3 regions of the Arthrobacter sedimenti genome follow, and region 2 is predicted to be linked to each of the others. Evidence: riboswitches for the same ligand, from Rfam matches in the RefSeq annotation. Region 2 holds a riboswitch; each other region holds the start of a gene.
What was found. Region 2 has a riboswitch for thiamine pyrophosphate ahead of thiD (bifunctional hydroxymethylpyrimidine kinase/phosphomethylpyrimidine kinase). Riboswitches for the same ligand answer to the same signal wherever they lie in the genome.

Region 1 (5,344 bases), on a different contig from region 2:
GTCCAGGCTGGGCGCCCCGCCGGTGCCCATGATGAGGCGGGAGCCGAGGGCGACGCCGTCAATCACCAGGGCGTCGGCGGCACCTGTGTTCCCGGCGGGGTTGATGGTGCTGGTTTCGGTCATGGCGTCAGCCTCCCTGTACTGCTGTAACGAGTTCGATGTCGTCGCCCTCGGCGAGCACCGTGGCGAACCATTGGCTGCGCGGCACCACCTGGGCGTTATGGGCGACGGCGACGCCCAGTTTCCCACCGTCCGTCGCCTGCCCGTTGTCAGCCAGCGGGCGTCCGGTGACCTGGCTGACGAGCGTGGTGATGGAGGCGCCGTTCGCCACCGCGTGCGGGTTGCCGTTGAGGGTGATGTTCACGCTGTCTCCTTGATATCGGTGTCTTTTGCCGCCGGTGCCGGCCTGGAGAACCGGTCGGGGCTGAAGGGTGCCCAGCGGGGGTCGGCTTTTCCGTCCAGCAGTTCCGCGCAAATTGCTGCTGCCGCAGGTGTGAGGAGGACGCCGTGACGGAAGAACCCGGTGGCGATGATGAGCCCCGGGACGTGACCGGAATCCGCTCCGGATCCTTCGCTTCCTAAGGCCAGGTCCACCGGCACCCGCCCCAGCAGCGGTGCATTGTCCGGGGTTCCGGGGCGGGCACGGGCGGTGCACTCCAGCAATTCGAGTTCGGCGACGGCGGGCACCAGGGCCTGGGCATCGCGCAGTAGCTGGTAGACGCCGCCGGCGCTGACGGCATCGGACAGGGCGTCCTCGCGCTGGGTGGCTCCAATCACCACGGTCCCGTCCTGCCGCGGGACGATGTAGACCGGGACTCCGTGGACCAGGCCCCGCACCGTTGCTGTCACCAGGGGCTGGAGGTGCCGGGGAACCGCAAGGCGGAGGATGTCCCCGTGGACGGGCCGCAGCGGCAGTTCGAGGCCACGGGGCAGGTCCGCGAGCGCGCCTGACTGCAGGCCGTTGGCCACCACGGTTTCTGTTGCCAGGACGGCACCGCCACCGGCGAGCCGGACGCCGGCGACCGTTCCACCTTCCCACATCAGCCCGGCTGCCCGTTTCGGCACGGCGTACCCGTCCACCGCACCGGCCACGACCAGGCCAGGCAACTCTTGGGCGGCGCGGGCCAGGGCCTGCCGCAGGGCCGCCACCAACCGGCGGGGATCCACCTGGTGGTCCGCCAGGGTGTCGAGGGCACAGGCGATGGCAGGGCTGAGGAGGGGTTCGCGTTTGCGGGCCTCCCGCACGGTCAGGGGTTCCACGGCCAGGCCGCTCGCCTGCTGGACTGTGCGCAGGTCCATCAGCGCGCGGCGGTCGGCGGCGTCGGCACCCACGGCGAGTGTCGGCGTCGTGAGGTATCCGGAATCCGCCCCCGATGCATCGGTGACACCGGCAGCGAACGCCGGCCACCGTGACGATGCCTCCAGCATGAGTTCCAGGAGGTCCTCCTCCTGGTAGTGCAGTTCGCTCACCGGGGCCAGCATGCCGGCCGCGGCCCAGCTGGCGCCGGCGCCGGGCGCATCGTCGATGAGGACGACGGAGCGTCCGGAACGCTGCAATTCCCAGGCGATGCCATGTCCCACCACTCCCCCGCCAATGACGGCGACGTCGGCACGAAGGGTGGAGGGGATGGACGCGTCAACGGATGCGGGCTGAGCGGTGCCGGGGGTATGCATCTGGGTTCCTTCCCTACGCCGGCATTAACCGGATCAGGTCAAGCGGTCGGCTCTGACGCCCTCTCAGCCCGGCGCTTTGTGACAGCTGCCGCGGGCTCCCGCAGTACCTCCCCAGTTTAGAGGAACTAGGCTTGCAGGCATGAATGCGACCACCTCATCCTTTCCCGCAGGTTCCCATGCTCCGGCCGGCGGAGTTGCCAGTGCCGAGGTTGTCAATGCCCGCGACAGCGAGGCCCTCAAGGCGGCGCGCCTGTACCTCTGCACCGATGCGCGGCGGGACCGCGGCGACTTTGCGGAGTTCGTGGACGCGGCGTTTGCCGGCGGCGTGGACATCATCCAGCTGCGTGACAAGACCATCGAAGCCGCCGAGGAACTGGACCTCTTGGCGGTGCTGAAGGAAGTGGCGGTCCGTCACGGCAAGCTGTGGGCGGTCAATGACCGCGCCGACATCGCCGTGCTTTCCGGGGCCCCCGTGTTCCACATTGGCCAGAAGGACCTGCCGCTGGCGGCAGCACGCACTCTGGTCAACGGCAACGCCGCCATCGGACTTTCCAGCCACACCACCGAACAGGTGGATGCCGCCCTGGCCGCAACCGCCGGCCCCTCCGGGCTGGACTACTTCTGCGTGGGTCCGGTCTGGGCCACCCCCACCAAACCCGGTAGGGCCGCCGTCGGTCCCGAACTGGTGAAGTACGCAGCCGGGGCGTCCCGGCAGGCTGCCGATCCCGTGCCCTGGTTTGCCATTGGCGGCATCGACCACGGCAACGTCCACCAGGTGGCGGAGGCGGGTGCGCGCAGGATCGTGGTGGTCCGCACCATCACCGAAGCCCCTGATCCCGCCGCAGCTGCTGCCTCCCTCCTCGACGCGCTGGACGCCGCCGGCTCCTGAGCCTGCTTAATCGCGGAACTTGGGGCTACGCTGAATTTTGTGTCACATCATCGGCTGGCTCCCAACGTTCACGACCACAAGAATGCCTTGGAAGAGGCGCTGGGCCTGCTGCGGACGGAACTTGAACTTCCCGGCCCCTATCCCGCCGAAGCCGTGGAAGACGCCCTGGCCGCCGTGGCGGCGCTGCAACTGCCGTCCTACGACCTGACCGCCGTCGAGTTTGTCACTATCGACCCGGCGTCCTCCACGGACCTGGACCAGGCGGTGTTCATCGAATTGGACGGGGACGGCTACCGCGTGATGTACGCGATCGCCGATGTTCCGGCCTTCGTTGCGCCGGGAGGTCCCCTGGACGCCGAGACGCGGCGGCGCGGACAGACGTTCTACGCACCGGACGGCCGGATCCCGCTGCACCCGGAAGTCATCAGCGAAGGGGCCGGGAGCCTGCTGCCCGGCCAGGAGTGTTCTGCCTTCGTATGGGATTTCACTCTCGACGGCGAAGCAACCGTCCTGACAGTGGGCGTCCGCCGGGCGCGGGTCCGCAGCCGTGACAAGCTCAGCTACAAGGGCGCCCAGGCAGACCTCGACGCCGGGACGGCCTCCCCCGTGCTCCATCTGCTCCGCGAGGTGGGCCTGAAGCGGGTGGCACTGGAGCGGGCGCGTGAAGGCGCCAGCCTCAACATGCCCGAACAGGAGATCGTCCAACTGCCCGACGGCGGCTACCGGATTGACGCCGTTCCGCAGCTTCCCGTGGAGGACTGGAACGCGCAGATTTCGTTGATGACCGGGATGGCGGCGGCGGAGCTCATGCTGGAGGGCAAGGTGGGCATCCTGCGAACTATGCCGGCCCCGGATGAACGGTCCCTGAGGCATTTCCGGCTGCAGACCGAGGTGCTGGGCAGGCCGTGGGACGGCGAAGTCAGCTACGGCGAATACCTGCGGTCACTGGATCCCACCGACCCGAGGCAGCTGGCCATCATGCATTCGGCAGGCATGCTGTTCCGCGGAGCCTCCTACACCGCCTTTGACGGAACCGTCCCCGAGGATGGGATCCAGTCCGCCATCGGCGCGGCGTATGCCCACACCACCGCGCCGCTGCGCCGCTTGGTGGACCGCTTCGTCCTGGTCATCTGCGAGGCCCTGAGCAATGGCGGCGATGTTCCCGGCTGGGCACGCGAAGCCCTGCCGCTGCTGCCTGGCATCATGGCGGGATCGGACCAGCTGGCGTCCCGGATGGAACGCCTGGCCCTGGACACCGTGGAGGCGGCCCTGCTGCTGAACCACATCGGGCAGGAGTTCGACGCGATCGTAATCTCCGGGTCCAAGCCGCAGAACGGCAGTGGAAGCAACGGGAGAAATGGCAATGGCAATGCGAAGAACGGCAACGGAAGCTCCGGGATCATCCAGATCGCAGAACCCGCGGTGACCGCGCGCTGCGCCGGCGAATTGGAATCCGGCACCAAGGTACGGGTCCGGCTGGTGTCCTCGGACATCACCACCCGGGAGATCCACTTCGAACTCGTTTGCTGAGGAACCAGCGGACGCCGCAGGCGGGCCGAAAGCGTGTTTCCGCACCCATGCGGCTAGACTGGAGGGGTAGAACTGGATGCCCGGTCGTTGATTTCCTCCATTTGAAACCAACAAGCCCGCCCCTACGCGATCTTGAGATTTGCCCGCTGGTCCCCAGTGCCAGCATTAGATAGCCCGCGATCGGCTTCCACTGGAATCGCTTGCGCGCCAGAGCGTGCTCCGGAGCGGCCAGCCTTGGCCGGCCCGTTGAGCAGGCAGCGCCAATGCCTAAATGAATAAGGAAACTCCCCTGTGAGTGAATTGCATACCCACCAGCTTCTGAGCGACGTGTCCGGTACCGAGACCATCGAACCGGAAGAGACCATCATCTCGGACGAGACGCCGCACGAGATCGCCGAGAAGTCCTTTGCCGACTACAACGTCCGCGAAGACATCGTGGAGTCCCTGGCCGACGCCGGGATCACGCACCCCTTCCCCATCCAGGCCATGACCCTGCCGGTGGCCCTGGGCGGCCACGACATCATTGGCCAGGCCAAGACCGGCACCGGCAAGACCCTAGGTTTCGGCATCCCGGCGCTGCAGCGTGTCATCGGCCAGGACGACCCCGGCTACGCCAAACTGGCCGTGCCGGGTGCCCCGCAGGCTATGGTCATCGTTCCCACCCGTGAACTGGCGGTACAGGTGGCCAGCGACCTCCAGACCGCGTCGCGCAAGCGCAATGCCAGGATCACCACCATCTACGGTGGCCGCGCGTACGAACCCCAGGTCGAGTCCCTGAAGCAGGGTGTCGAGGTAGTGGTTGGCACCCCCGGCCGGCTGATCGACCTCTACAAGCAGAAGCACCTGAGCCTGAAGAACGTCAAGATCGTGGTCCTTGACGAAGCCGACGAAATGCTGGACCTGGGCTTCCTGCCGGATGTGGAGACGTTGATCGCCGCCACCCCCGCCGTCCGCCAGACACTCCTGTTCTCCGCCACGATGCCCGGCCCCGTCATCGCCATGGCCCGCCGGTACATGACCCAGCCCACCCACATCCGCGCAGCGGATCCGGAGGACGAGGGCCTGACCAAGCGGGACATTCGCCAGCTGATCTACCGTGCGCACAGCATGGACAAGACCGAAGTGGTGGCGCGCATCCTGCAGGCACGCGGCCGCGGGCGGACAATCATCTTCACCAAGACCAAGCGCACCGCCGCCAAGGTGGCCGAGGAACTGGTGGACCGCGGCTTCGCCGCCGCCGCCCTCCACGGG
Region 2 (5,344 bases):
GTGCGGAGCCAGGCAGCGTAGGCATGCGCGTCCGGCTCACCGGAGGCAACGAACTGGGCGTGCAGCTTCTCCCCTACCTCGGCATAGAGCCAGAAGCAGGGCAGGACGGCGGCAGCCAGGACAGCATACGAGCCCGACGCCGAAGCTGCGGTGAGGTGGTCGACGTAGGCCTTTGTGACGGGGCCGAGGCCGCCCTGGGCTGGCCGGGTGCTGAGCCAGGAGCGGTGGAGTTCCGTTTCCACCTCGAGGCAATGTTGGGCCGATCCTGCCCAGAACAGCTGTTCGGCCTCCGAGGGGGCCAGGGCGCTGGTGCGGGCCAGCACGCGGGAGTACCCGTTGAGGTAAAGGGCGTCCTGGGCCAGGTAGTAGGCAAAGTCCTTCTCGGCCAGGTCTCCGGTGGCCAGGCCGCGGATGAAGTCCAGCGCATAGATATCGTCGAGGTCCTGTTGGGCTTCCGCCCACAGCCGGGCCGCGAAGCCGCCTTCCTGCAGTGCCGGCCGCAGGTGGTGGAAGTGGTGCACGGGTCCATTCCCCTGGCCCACCTCCAGCAGACCCGAGTTCTCGAGGGCACCCGCCAGCCAGGGCTTGACCGTCCGCAGTGACGCTTCCCAGTCGCCCAGGCGGGCCTGCACCGTTGCCATGGCAGAGGAAAGGGAGCAGCCTGTGCCGTGACTGTTGCGGGTGGAGATCCGGTTGCCCGGGACTTCCACTACGTCCTGTCCCAGCAGGCCCGCGGTGTTGACCAGCGCGTCCGGGCAGTCCGAACCTGCCAGGTGTCCGCCCTTGACCAGCACGGTTGCCCCGGTAGCGTCGGCCAGGCGCCGGCCCTGGGCCAGTGCCTCGTCCCAGTTCCCGGCGGGGGCCGCGCCCACCAGCATGGCAAGCTCGGGCAGGTTTGGGGTGATGAGGTGGGCAAGGGGCAGCAGTTCCCGCAGTGCGGCTTCTGCCGACTCCTGCAGCAGCCGGTCACCGCTGGTGGCAACCATCACCGGATCAAGAACCACGACGGCGGGACGCACCTTTTCGAGCCACCCGCGCACAGTGCGGATCACTTCCCCGTCACCCAGCATGCCTATCTTGACGGCGTCGATGCTGATGTCGTCACTGACGGCATCCAATTGCTGGGCCAGGAAGGCGGCCGGAGGCACGTGCACGGCCTGTACGCCCCTAGTGTTTTGGGCCGTGAGGGCGGTGATGGCGGCCATGCCGTAACCGCCGTGCGCGGCGATGCTTTTGAGGTCTGCCTGGATACCCGCTCCGCCCGACGGGTCCGAGCCCGCGATGGAGAGCACGCGGGGAACGTCACGGCCCGCGGGTAACGCGGCGAATGCACCGGAGGCAACTGGCAGGGGCATGGAAAGGGTGGAAGACAAGAGACATCCCTTCGCCGGTACTAGCCGGACAGGTTCAACGGGTCTGGATCTCAGCCGGCCTTCTGCGCGGCACCCCGTGTCGGTTCCCAGCCTAACCGCTGGGGCCTGTCCGCAGGAAAGGTGACTGCAGGCGCGGGGAGGGTGGCCGCACGCAGGAGTCCCCGCCCTATGGACAGTTCCCCCTGTAATTTACGGGGGAACTGTCCACAAAGCGGGGACTCCTGAATGTTTCTTTGCTACAGCTCCGAGGCCGGGACGCCGACGCCGAGGATGATGGGTTCCTCTGCCGCCTTGCCCGGTTCCGCCGTGGCCTGTGCCTTATCCGTTTCCGGGGCCTTGGCTGCGTGCGAATGGCCTCCGGCAGTCGCCTGGACGTTTTCGTGGTGCTGGACAGCGGTCTCGTTGGCGGCACCCTGGGCACGGCTGGCACCCCGGTGGCGCCGCGGCCTCCGCTGACGCGACTGTTCCAGCGTGTGGTCCGAATAGTCCTTTTCGACGGGAGCATCCATTGCGGGGCGGGCTTCCGCTCCCCCGGTTTCGGCTTGCCGTTCCGGCGCGGGCTGTTCCGTTGCCGGCTGTTTAGGTGCCTGCGGCGTCTCGGCAGCCTTAGCTGGAGCGTCCTCCATGGACGACGCCGGCTGGCCGAGGTGGGCGAACGCTTCAGCGAGCCGGTCCAGGGTGAGGGCGGGCTTGGGCTGCTGCTCCTCCGCATGCTCCACGAACGGAAGCGGGACTTCTTCGCCGCCGAACGTCAGGACAGCTGCGGGACGCGTGGGGGCATCGGCGTCGTACTTCTCCTCTGCCGGAGCGGCCGCCGCAGGCGGGGCTGCCGGCACCTGGCGGGTTGCGGCCACTTCGTCGTCGTGCAAGTGCGCGGCGTGGGCGGCAGCGGCGATGTTTGCCAGGGCAAGCCGGGTGGCTTCTGCCTTGGCGTGCCGCTCAGCGTCCGTGGGCTCCGGGTGGACAGTGTGGACCTGGACGGCAGGCACCGGTGCGGCTTCGGGCTGCTGGCCGCCGCGTCCGCGCCGCCGCTTGCGTTCCGAACGTGCGCCGGGCTGGTTGTTGTCAGTCCGCTGGCCTTCGGTGCGGTGGGCTTCCGGCCGGGCTTCGGGCCGGTTGTCGCTGCGCTGGACGTGGTGGTGCTCGGCGGCAACGACGTTGGCGCGGCGGTGCTCCACGGGATCGTCGTGGGTCACCACGCCGCGGCCGGCGCAGGCCTCGCACTGTTCGCCGAAGACCTCCAGCAGCCCGGTGCCCATGCGCTTGCGGGTCATCTGGACCAGGCCGAGGGAGGTCACTTCGGCAACCTGGTGCTTGGTGCGGTCGCGGCCCAGGCATTCCACCAGGCGGCGCAGCACCAGGTCGCGGTTGGATTCGAGCACCATGTCGATGAAGTCGATCACGATGATGCCGCCGATATCGCGCAGCCGCAGCTGGCGCACCACTTCCTCGGCAGCTTCAAGGTTGTTCTTGGTGACGGTTTCCTCGAGGTTGCCGCCGCTGCCGGTGAACTTGCCGGTGTTGACGTCCACTACTGTCATGGCCTCGGTGCGGTCGATCACCAGGGAGCCGCCGGAGGGCAGGAAGACCTTCCGTTCGAGGGCCTTGTGGATCTGCTCATCGATGCGCCAGGCGGAGAAGATGTCCTGGTCCTTGGTCCACTTTTCGAGGCGGCCCACCAGGTCCGGGGCCACGTAGGTCACGTAGGCCTCGATGGTGTCCCATGCTTCCTCACCGGAGACGATGAGCTTGGAGAAGTCCTCGTTGAAGACGTCGCGGACCACCTTGATGGTCAGGTCCGGCTCGCCGTAGAGCAGTTCGGGGGCCAGGATCTTGGTGGAGGCAGACTGGCTTTCAATGCCTTCCCACTGGGCCCGCAGCCGGTTGATATCGTGCGTGAGCTCTTCCTCGGAAGCGCCCTCGGCGGCCGTGCGGACAATGACGCCGGCGTGCTCGGGCAGGCGGTCCTTGAGGATGCGCTTGAGGCGGTTCCGTTCGACGTCGGGCAGCTTGCGCGAGATGCCGGTCATGGATCCGCCGGGTACGTACACCAGGTAGCGTCCGGGCAGCGAGATCTGGCTGGTGAGGCGGGCGCCCTTATGGCCCACGGGGTCCTTGGTGACCTGGACCAGGACGGTATCGCCGGACTTCAGCGCGTTCTCGATGCGGCGCTGCTTGCCCTCGAGGTTCACGGCTTCCCAGTTGACCTCGCCGGCGTACAGGACCGCGTTGCGGCCGCGCCCAATGTCAACGAACGCCGCTTCCATGGACGGCAGCACGTTCTGGACCTTGCCCAGGTACACGTTGCCGATCAGCGAATCCTGCTGCGTCTTGGACACGAAGTGCTCGGCCAGCACGCCGTCTTCGAGGACGGCGATCTGGATCCTGTCGTCGCGCTGGCGCACGATCATCTGCCGGTCCACCGACTCGCGGCGCGCCAGGAACTCAGCCTCGGTGATGACCGTGCGGCGGCGGCCCGTGTCACGGGACTCGCGACGGCGCTGTTTCTTGGCTTCCAGGCGGGTGGAACCCTTGACACTGGTGACGCGGTTGCTGGCCGGAGCCTCGCTCACAGTCCGCGGGGCACGGACGCGCGTCACCGTGTTGGGGGGATCATCGTCCCCGCCGCCCGTCAGCTCAAGGTCCTGGTCCCCGCGGCGGCGGCGACGGCGACGGCGGGACGTCACGCCGTCCTCCACCGTCCCTGCGGTGTCCTCGTCGGCTTCGTCCTCGGCGTCGGCTTCAGCGCTGCCGTCCTCGTTGTCCTCTTCAGCCCTGTCCCCGACCCGGCTGCGGCCCCTGCGGCCCCGGCTGCGGCGCCGGCGGCGGCTGGAGGAATCATCCGTATCTTCGGTTTCTTCCTCGTCAGGCTCCTCGGCAGCGGGGGCTGTGGGACGGACCACGGTGCTGAGGTCCGGCGCCTGGAAGAGCACCGAGGTGGGGGAAGCGGGTTCCAGGAACAGGGAAGCGAAGGCGCTGGCGGCGGCAGGCTCTTCGGTCTTTGCCGCAGCGGGGGCCGCCTGCTGCGGTTCTTCGGCTTTTTCCCCGGCCTGCGCGGCGGCGGGCTCCTGCTCCGGCTGCTCTGCCTGCTCCACGGCAGGTTCCTGTGCGGATGCGGCTTCCTGGACCGGCTCCTGCGCGGCGGCAACCGGTGCTGCTGATCCCTCAACCACGGCATCAGTGGCGGCGGGTGCCGGCTCTGCGCTGGCGGGGGAAGCGACCTTGCGGGTGGCTACCCGACGGCGGCGGACCGGCTTGCTTTCGACGTCGGCCGCGGGTTCGGCGGCAGCTACGACGGCGGGGCTGCCAGCGGCGGCAGCATCAGCAGCGGGGCCGGCAACGGCAGCTGGCGGCGCCGCGGCGGAGGTGTCAACGCCGGCATCTTCGACGGCGGCCCCGGCGTGCGTGAGGCTGGTTTCCTCCGCGAAGGTGGGCAGCGGCTCCGCAGCCTCCACCTTCTTCCGGGCACGGGTGCGGCGGGCCGGAGCCTTGGGTGCCTGTTCCGCGTCGTCAGCCGGTGTTGTGTCAGCTGGGCTGGCAACCGCTGCATCCGGAGCCGTGGCCACGGCCTCCATCACTTCATCCGTAGCCTTGGGGGCAACTTTGCGCCGGGCGCGTGGAGCCTTCCTGGGTGCAGCAGCCTCCGCCGCGGCTTCTTGGTTAACGGCCAGTTCCTGATCATTGTCCATATGTGGCAACACTCCTGCCCCTGACGTACCGCCACATCCGGCACCCATTGGGGCACATATTGTCAAAACCCGCAGGCGTTGACAGAAGTCAAGTGGATACTCCCAGGTTCGCACCGTCGTTGGGGTGCGGCAGCCCGTAGGAGCCGGTGGATGCTCTGAAAACCCGTTGTTCTGCGTGCCACAACCAGGTGCCGCCCAATGGAGTTGCGGGTGTGCCGGAAGAATCCGAAGCCTGCCCTGCTCATCATTGGCGGTCTTGGGAACAAACCACCGGACCGGAGT
Region 3 (5,344 bases), on a different contig from region 2:
GCCATGCCGATTGTCTGCCATTCCTCGGCCATGAGTCCCACCAGGCGCATCGCGGCCAGTGTTCCCAGGACGAACCTGTGCGGCAGGCGTGCTTTCTGCGCCAGCGCATCGGCGAGGTCCGTGGGATCGGTGCAGCTCATCAGGAGTACCGCCGGAAGGGCGATGGCAAAGCCGCGCAGCAAAAAGCCGATCCCCAGCTGGAGGGAACCTTCACTCATGGTCCAGATGCCGGCGTCGAGCAGGATCCTGCCGCTGTCCGGCGCCAGGATGGACGTGCTCCACCCGCCAATCGCCGCCGCAAGGATCAGCGGCCACCCCCGCTGCCACAGCAGGGACAGGGTGAGCCCGGCCAGGGGAAACAGCAGCAGCTCAAAGACCAGTGCCACGGAGGCCGAAACCCAGTCGATGGACAGGGCAAGGACGGCCGTGATGAGCAGGACCGCCGCGAATTTGCTGAGTGGATTGGCGCGGGTCAGGAGCGCGCGGTTGCCGCTGAGGGTGAGTTGCTGCCTCATGGCGCCACCGCTTCCGCAGCGGCCATGCGCAGCTCCTCGCCGCCCAGCGCCTCCGTGAATTCGGCGTCGTGGGTCACGGAAACCACCGCCGTTCCGGCGTCAAGCAGCTCGGACAGGAACGAGGCCAGCTCGGCCCAGGTGTTGGCATCCTGCCCGAAGGTGGGCTCGTCAAGGACAAGGACCTGGGGGCTGGCGGCAAGGACGGTGGCCACGGACAGCCGCCGCTTTTCACCCCCGGAGAGCGTGTAAGGGTTGGCGTCCACCAGTTGGGTGAGCCGCAGCCTCTCCAGCAGCTCGTCAACCCGGCCCTCCCCGTGGCCCAGGTGCCGGGGACCAAAGCGCAGCTCATCCAGCACCTTGCCGGTCACGAACTGGTGCTCAGGCTCCTGGAACACCGTCCCCACGCGCGAAATCAACTGCTCGGCCTTCCACCGGACCGGGTCGATGCCCGCACCGCGGCTCAGGTCCAGGGTGGCGGACACCTTTCCGGACACCGGCTCCAGGAGGCCGGCGAGGGTCAGCGCGAACGTGGACTTGCCGGCGCCGTTGGGACCGGTGATGGCCAGCGCCTGCCCGGCGCGGACCTGGGCGGCTACACCTTCCTGGACGGGGACGGGCGGGATTTTGCGGAAGCCATGGCGGCGGGAACGTTCGCGGGAGACGCCCAGCTGTTCGGCGGCCAGCAGGAGGTTGCCCGTTCCCGGCGCCGGCACCGCAGCCCGGGCCCGGGTGGCCGGGACGTACCCGGGGACCCATACCCCTGCGGTGGCGAGCATGGTCCGTGCCTCGCTGAGTACCCGGTCCGGCGGCCCGTCCAGGAGCACGGCGGGCTCGCTGGACGAGCCCGGCTGCAGGACCACGATCCGGTCCACCAAGTCCTTCCACACGGACACGCGGTGCTCCACCACCACCAGCGTGGCCCCCGTCTTGTCCAGGCAGCGCGCCACGGCGTCGCGGACTTCCAGCACCCCGTCCGGGTCCAGGTTGGCGGTGGGCTCGTCCAGCAGGATCAGCCCCGGCCGCATGGCCAGGATCCCCGCCAGCGCCAGGCGCTGCTTTTGCCCGCCGGACAGGGCCGACGTCGGGTGGTCCAGCGGGAGGTGGGACAGTCCGACGTCGGCAAGCGCCTCGTGCACGCGCGCCCAGATGGCATCCCGCGGCACGGCAAGGTTCTCGGCGCCGAAGGCGACGTCGTCCCCCACGCGCGAAAGGACCACCTGCGTCTCCGGGTCCTGCTGCATCAGGCCGGCGCGGCCACGCTGGGAGCGGGGCACGGCACCGTCAACCAGCAGCGAACCCGACTCGTCGGCGTCGCCTGCCTCGCCGTCGTCGTTGATGTCTCCCAGCACGCCGGCGAGGGCATGGAGGAGCGTCGACTTTCCGGCGCCCGAGGGGCCAAGCAGCAGCACCCGCTCGCCGGGGCGGATGTCCAGGTCAAGGGCATGGACGGCGGGCTTGGCCCTGCCGGCGTGCCGCCAGCCCCAGCCGCGGGCGGTGACGGCGGCTGGGCGGACGGGGCCGCCGGCGCCCTGGGAGGGTGCCATCAGGAGAAGACTGGCTCCGTGGCAGCCTTGCGGGAGGCGAAGGAGCTCAGGACGCCGGTGCGGGCCAGGCCGCGGGTGGCGAGCCAGGCCAGGGCACCTGCCAGGACTGCCCCGGAAATGGTGGTGAGGACGATGTAGGCGAACTTGTCCGCGCCCGAGTAGGCGATGTTCCAGCCCCACGGCGCAAAGGAGTCATTCAGGCCGCAGAAGAATCCGGCCGCGGCGCCGGCGAGCAGCGATACGGGCAGGTTGAACTTGCGGTACACGAAGATTGCGAAGATGATTTCCGCGCCGAGGCCCTGGATGAAGCCCGAGAAGAGGACCGAGGCGCCGTACTGGGAGCCCATGAGCAGTTCCCCGGTGGCGGCCACGGTTTCGCAGAACAGGGCGGCGCCGGGCTTGCGGATGATGAGCATGCCCAGCACGCCCGGGATCATCCATCCGCCGGCCAGCAGCCCGGTGAGGGGTGGGTAGGCGGCGTTCATGGGGGCCGACAGCGCTGCCGCGCCCTGGTCCCACGCCCAGAAGATGACGCCGCCGGCGATGGCCACCAGCGCAGCCACCACGATGTCCACGACGCGCCAGGACCTGCTGGTGGTCTTCTTGATTGCTGCAGTGCTCATGTGATCCTCCTGGGAAACAGGAGGGGAAAGTGGACCCGGCTGACGGCCCGTTGCCGTGCAGCCGCGACACTTTGAGAACTCGACTCCCTTGCGCCGGTACTAACCGGATCAGGTTCGAGGGTCTGCGGCTGTCCGCACTCTCAGCGCCCACCTGCGGTGCCCGGCTTGTGCCAGGATGCCCGACGGCGGCGCTCCCCTGTCGTTTTTAGTGTTGCTTTTTGGTTTGGGTAAGGCTTGTGATTGCCCTTCCGGGCGTGCTCCAGTTTACACCGGCCGGCGCAGGATTGAGGGCTGCGGGCGCCAAGCGGACCGGATGTGACCGGCCGCTTTGTGATGGCGTGACGCCTGGAGGTCAGTGCGCTTAGCTTTTATTAGTAATCATGCTTACTATGTTGTCTCCCGGGTTTCGAGGAGGACGGGCATGGGACTCACCATGGGCGGCCCCCCGTTCGTTCCCGTCAGCAGTGCGGCAGACCAAGGAGCACCATGAGAATCCCGGAACCCAGAGGACCCGTCAGCAGCGCACTGTTCCAGGTCCTGGCGCAGGCTCCGGACACCGCCGGGCCGGGCCTGGACGGGCTGTACTCCCTGGTGGTGCGGCAGCTGGCCGGGTCCGGCGACATCATCTCCGACGAGGACATCCAACTTTCGCTTTTCTGCCTTTACGAACTCCATTACTCCGGCCTGGACGGCGTTTCAGACCTCTGGGAATGGGAGCCGGCGCTGATCAGCGTCCGGCGGTTGATCGAGGAACCCTTCGAAGCGGCACTGCGCGCTGCCGCGTACCAAACCGCCGGGAACTTCGAACTGCCCGGCGGGGTTGCCATGACCAGCGACGCGGTTGCCGACGTCCTCTTTGGCCTGGCCGCCACGGATACCGGTCCCAGCGTGTCCCGCTACGTGGCCAGGAAAGCCACACTGGACCAGCTCAAAGAGTTCCTGGTCCACAAGTCCATGTACCAACTGAAGGAAGCCGATCCGCACACATGGGCCATTCCGCGGCTCAGCGGCCGGCCGAAGGCGGCCCTGGTGGAAATCCAGGCGGACGAATACGGCGGCGGCCGGCCTGAGCGGATGCACAGCGCGCTGTTTGCCCGGACCATGCGCGGCCTGGGCCTGGACGACAGCTACGGCGCCTACGTGGACGCCGTACCGGCGGTCTCCCTGGCTTCGGTCAACCTCATGTCGCTCTGCGGCCTGAACCGGCGGCTCCGCGGTGCCATCACCGGGCACCTGGCAATCTACGAAATGACGTCCTCCCAGCCCAACCGCTTCTACGGCAACGGATTCCGCCGGCACGGCTTCGGCCCGGAAATCACGCACTACTTTGACGAGCACGTGGAGGCCGACGCCGTCCACGAACAGATCGCCGGACGCGACCTCGCCGGCGGCCTGGTGGAAGCTGAACCCCAACTGCTGGCCGACGTCCTGTTCGGGGCCACGGCCGTCATGGCCATCGACAGCCGCCTTTCCGCCCACCTGATGTCGTCCTGGGAAGCCGGGCAGACTTCACTCCGGGCGGCCGTGCCGGCGGCAGCGTGACAGGCGCCGCCGCGGCAGGGCCAGGGCGTCCCGGGCCGGCCAGAAACAACAACGATGGATGCGGTGCAGGCATGAGCCTGGAACAGCAGGGAACAGGAGCCGACATGGACCAGGTACACGAGGAGCAGGAACCTGCCGCGAGCTCGATCGTGGTTTGCCCGGACGGGCCACTCATTGTCCGGGGCGAATTTGAGATCGTCACCCCATCCGGCGGTGCCGTGCCCCGGGAGCGGAAAACGGTGGCCTTGTGCCGGTGCGGGGCGTCCGCCATCAAGCCCTACTGCGACGGCACGCACAAGATGATCAAGTTCCGCACCGAGCCCCAGGCCACCTAGCCAGCCGGCGGGCTAGCCAGTTCAACAAGCCCCGCCGGCCGGCCACGCCCTTGCCCCGACTCTTGCCGGGACCGCGACGGGTGTACGGCTAGGCTGGAGGCAGTCCGTTTTCCGTCCGCAAGGAGTATTAGGAATGAACCTTCTCATCAAGCTGCTCGGGACCGGGGTGAGCCTCGGCGCAGGCCTGGCCGGCACCAAGCTGGTCAACACCATCTGGGAAAAGACCACCGGACAGAAGCCGCCCACCGGCAAGCACGAGGATGTCCCCACCAGCCTACGTTCGGCGTTGACCTTTGCACTGATCTCGGCATCGGTCAGCGCCATCATCCAGGTCCTGGCAAACCGCGGCACCCAGCGCGCCATTGCCCGGTTCGCCAAGACCCAGGACATCGTCTAGCTCTTCCTTAGCGTTGCCGGCCGTCGTCGGGGCTGTCCTTCCGGGCAGCCTCGGCGGCGGCTTTTTGCACCACGGCCTCCAGCTCATCGGCGGTGAGCAGCTCCCGGTGCAGGTGCTTGGTCCGGTAGCCCGCGCGGCCCACCATGTGCGCGGATACGGGCACCGTCAGCAGCTGGAAGATCCAGGCCACCACCAGCACCGGCCACACCCACCATGTCCGCATCTGCAGCCCAATCGCGGCCAGCAGCAGGAACAGGCCCAGGACCTGCGGCTTGGTGGCCGCGTGCATGCGGCTCAGCAGGTCCGGGAAACGGAGCAGGCCGATCGCGGCGCCCAGGGACATGAGCGCCCCCACCACCATGAACACGGCCGACACAAGGTCGATCCA

Region 1: linked by a shared signal. The riboswitch ahead of thiO (glycine oxidase ThiO) and the one ahead of thiD (bifunctional hydroxymethylpyrimidine kinase/phosphomethylpyrimidine kinase) in region 2 are both predicted to bind thiamine pyrophosphate.
Region 3: linked by a shared signal. The riboswitch ahead of ACFO0G_RS12160 (ECF transporter S component) and the one ahead of thiD (bifunctional hydroxymethylpyrimidine kinase/phosphomethylpyrimidine kinase) in region 2 are both predicted to bind thiamine pyrophosphate.

What each region holds. Positions count from the first base shown of each region.
Region 1 is NZ_JBHSDQ010000001.1:409,018-414,361, forward strand. It holds gene ACFO0G_RS01800 (thiazole synthase) at 1-123, opposite strand, end outside; gene thiS (sulfur carrier protein ThiS) at 128-364, opposite strand; gene thiO (glycine oxidase ThiO) at 361-1,674, opposite strand; TPP riboswitch at 1,668-1,786, opposite strand; gene thiE (thiamine phosphate synthase) at 1,814-2,563, shown strand; gene ACFO0G_RS01820 (RNB domain-containing ribonuclease) at 2,603-4,093, shown strand; gene ACFO0G_RS01825 (DEAD/DEAH box helicase) at 4,385-5,344, shown strand, end outside.
Region 2 is NZ_JBHSDQ010000003.1:62,651-67,994, reverse strand. It holds gene thiD (bifunctional hydroxymethylpyrimidine kinase/phosphomethylpyrimidine kinase) at 1-1,355, opposite strand, end outside; TPP riboswitch at 1,363-1,460, opposite strand; gene ACFO0G_RS08360 (Rne/Rng family ribonuclease) at 1,610-5,062, opposite strand.
Region 3 is NZ_JBHSDQ010000004.1:338,438-343,781, forward strand. It holds gene ACFO0G_RS12150 (energy-coupling factor transporter transmembrane component T family protein) at 1-515, opposite strand, end outside; gene ACFO0G_RS12155 (ABC transporter ATP-binding protein) at 512-2,059, opposite strand; gene ACFO0G_RS12160 (ECF transporter S component) at 2,059-2,682, opposite strand; TPP riboswitch at 2,750-2,890, opposite strand; gene ACFO0G_RS12165 (iron-containing redox enzyme family protein) at 3,169-4,224, shown strand; gene ACFO0G_RS12170 (CDGSH iron-sulfur domain-containing protein) at 4,296-4,559, shown strand; gene ACFO0G_RS12175 (DUF4235 domain-containing protein) at 4,693-4,956, shown strand; gene mnhG (monovalent cation/H(+) antiporter subunit G) at 4,964-5,344, opposite strand, start outside.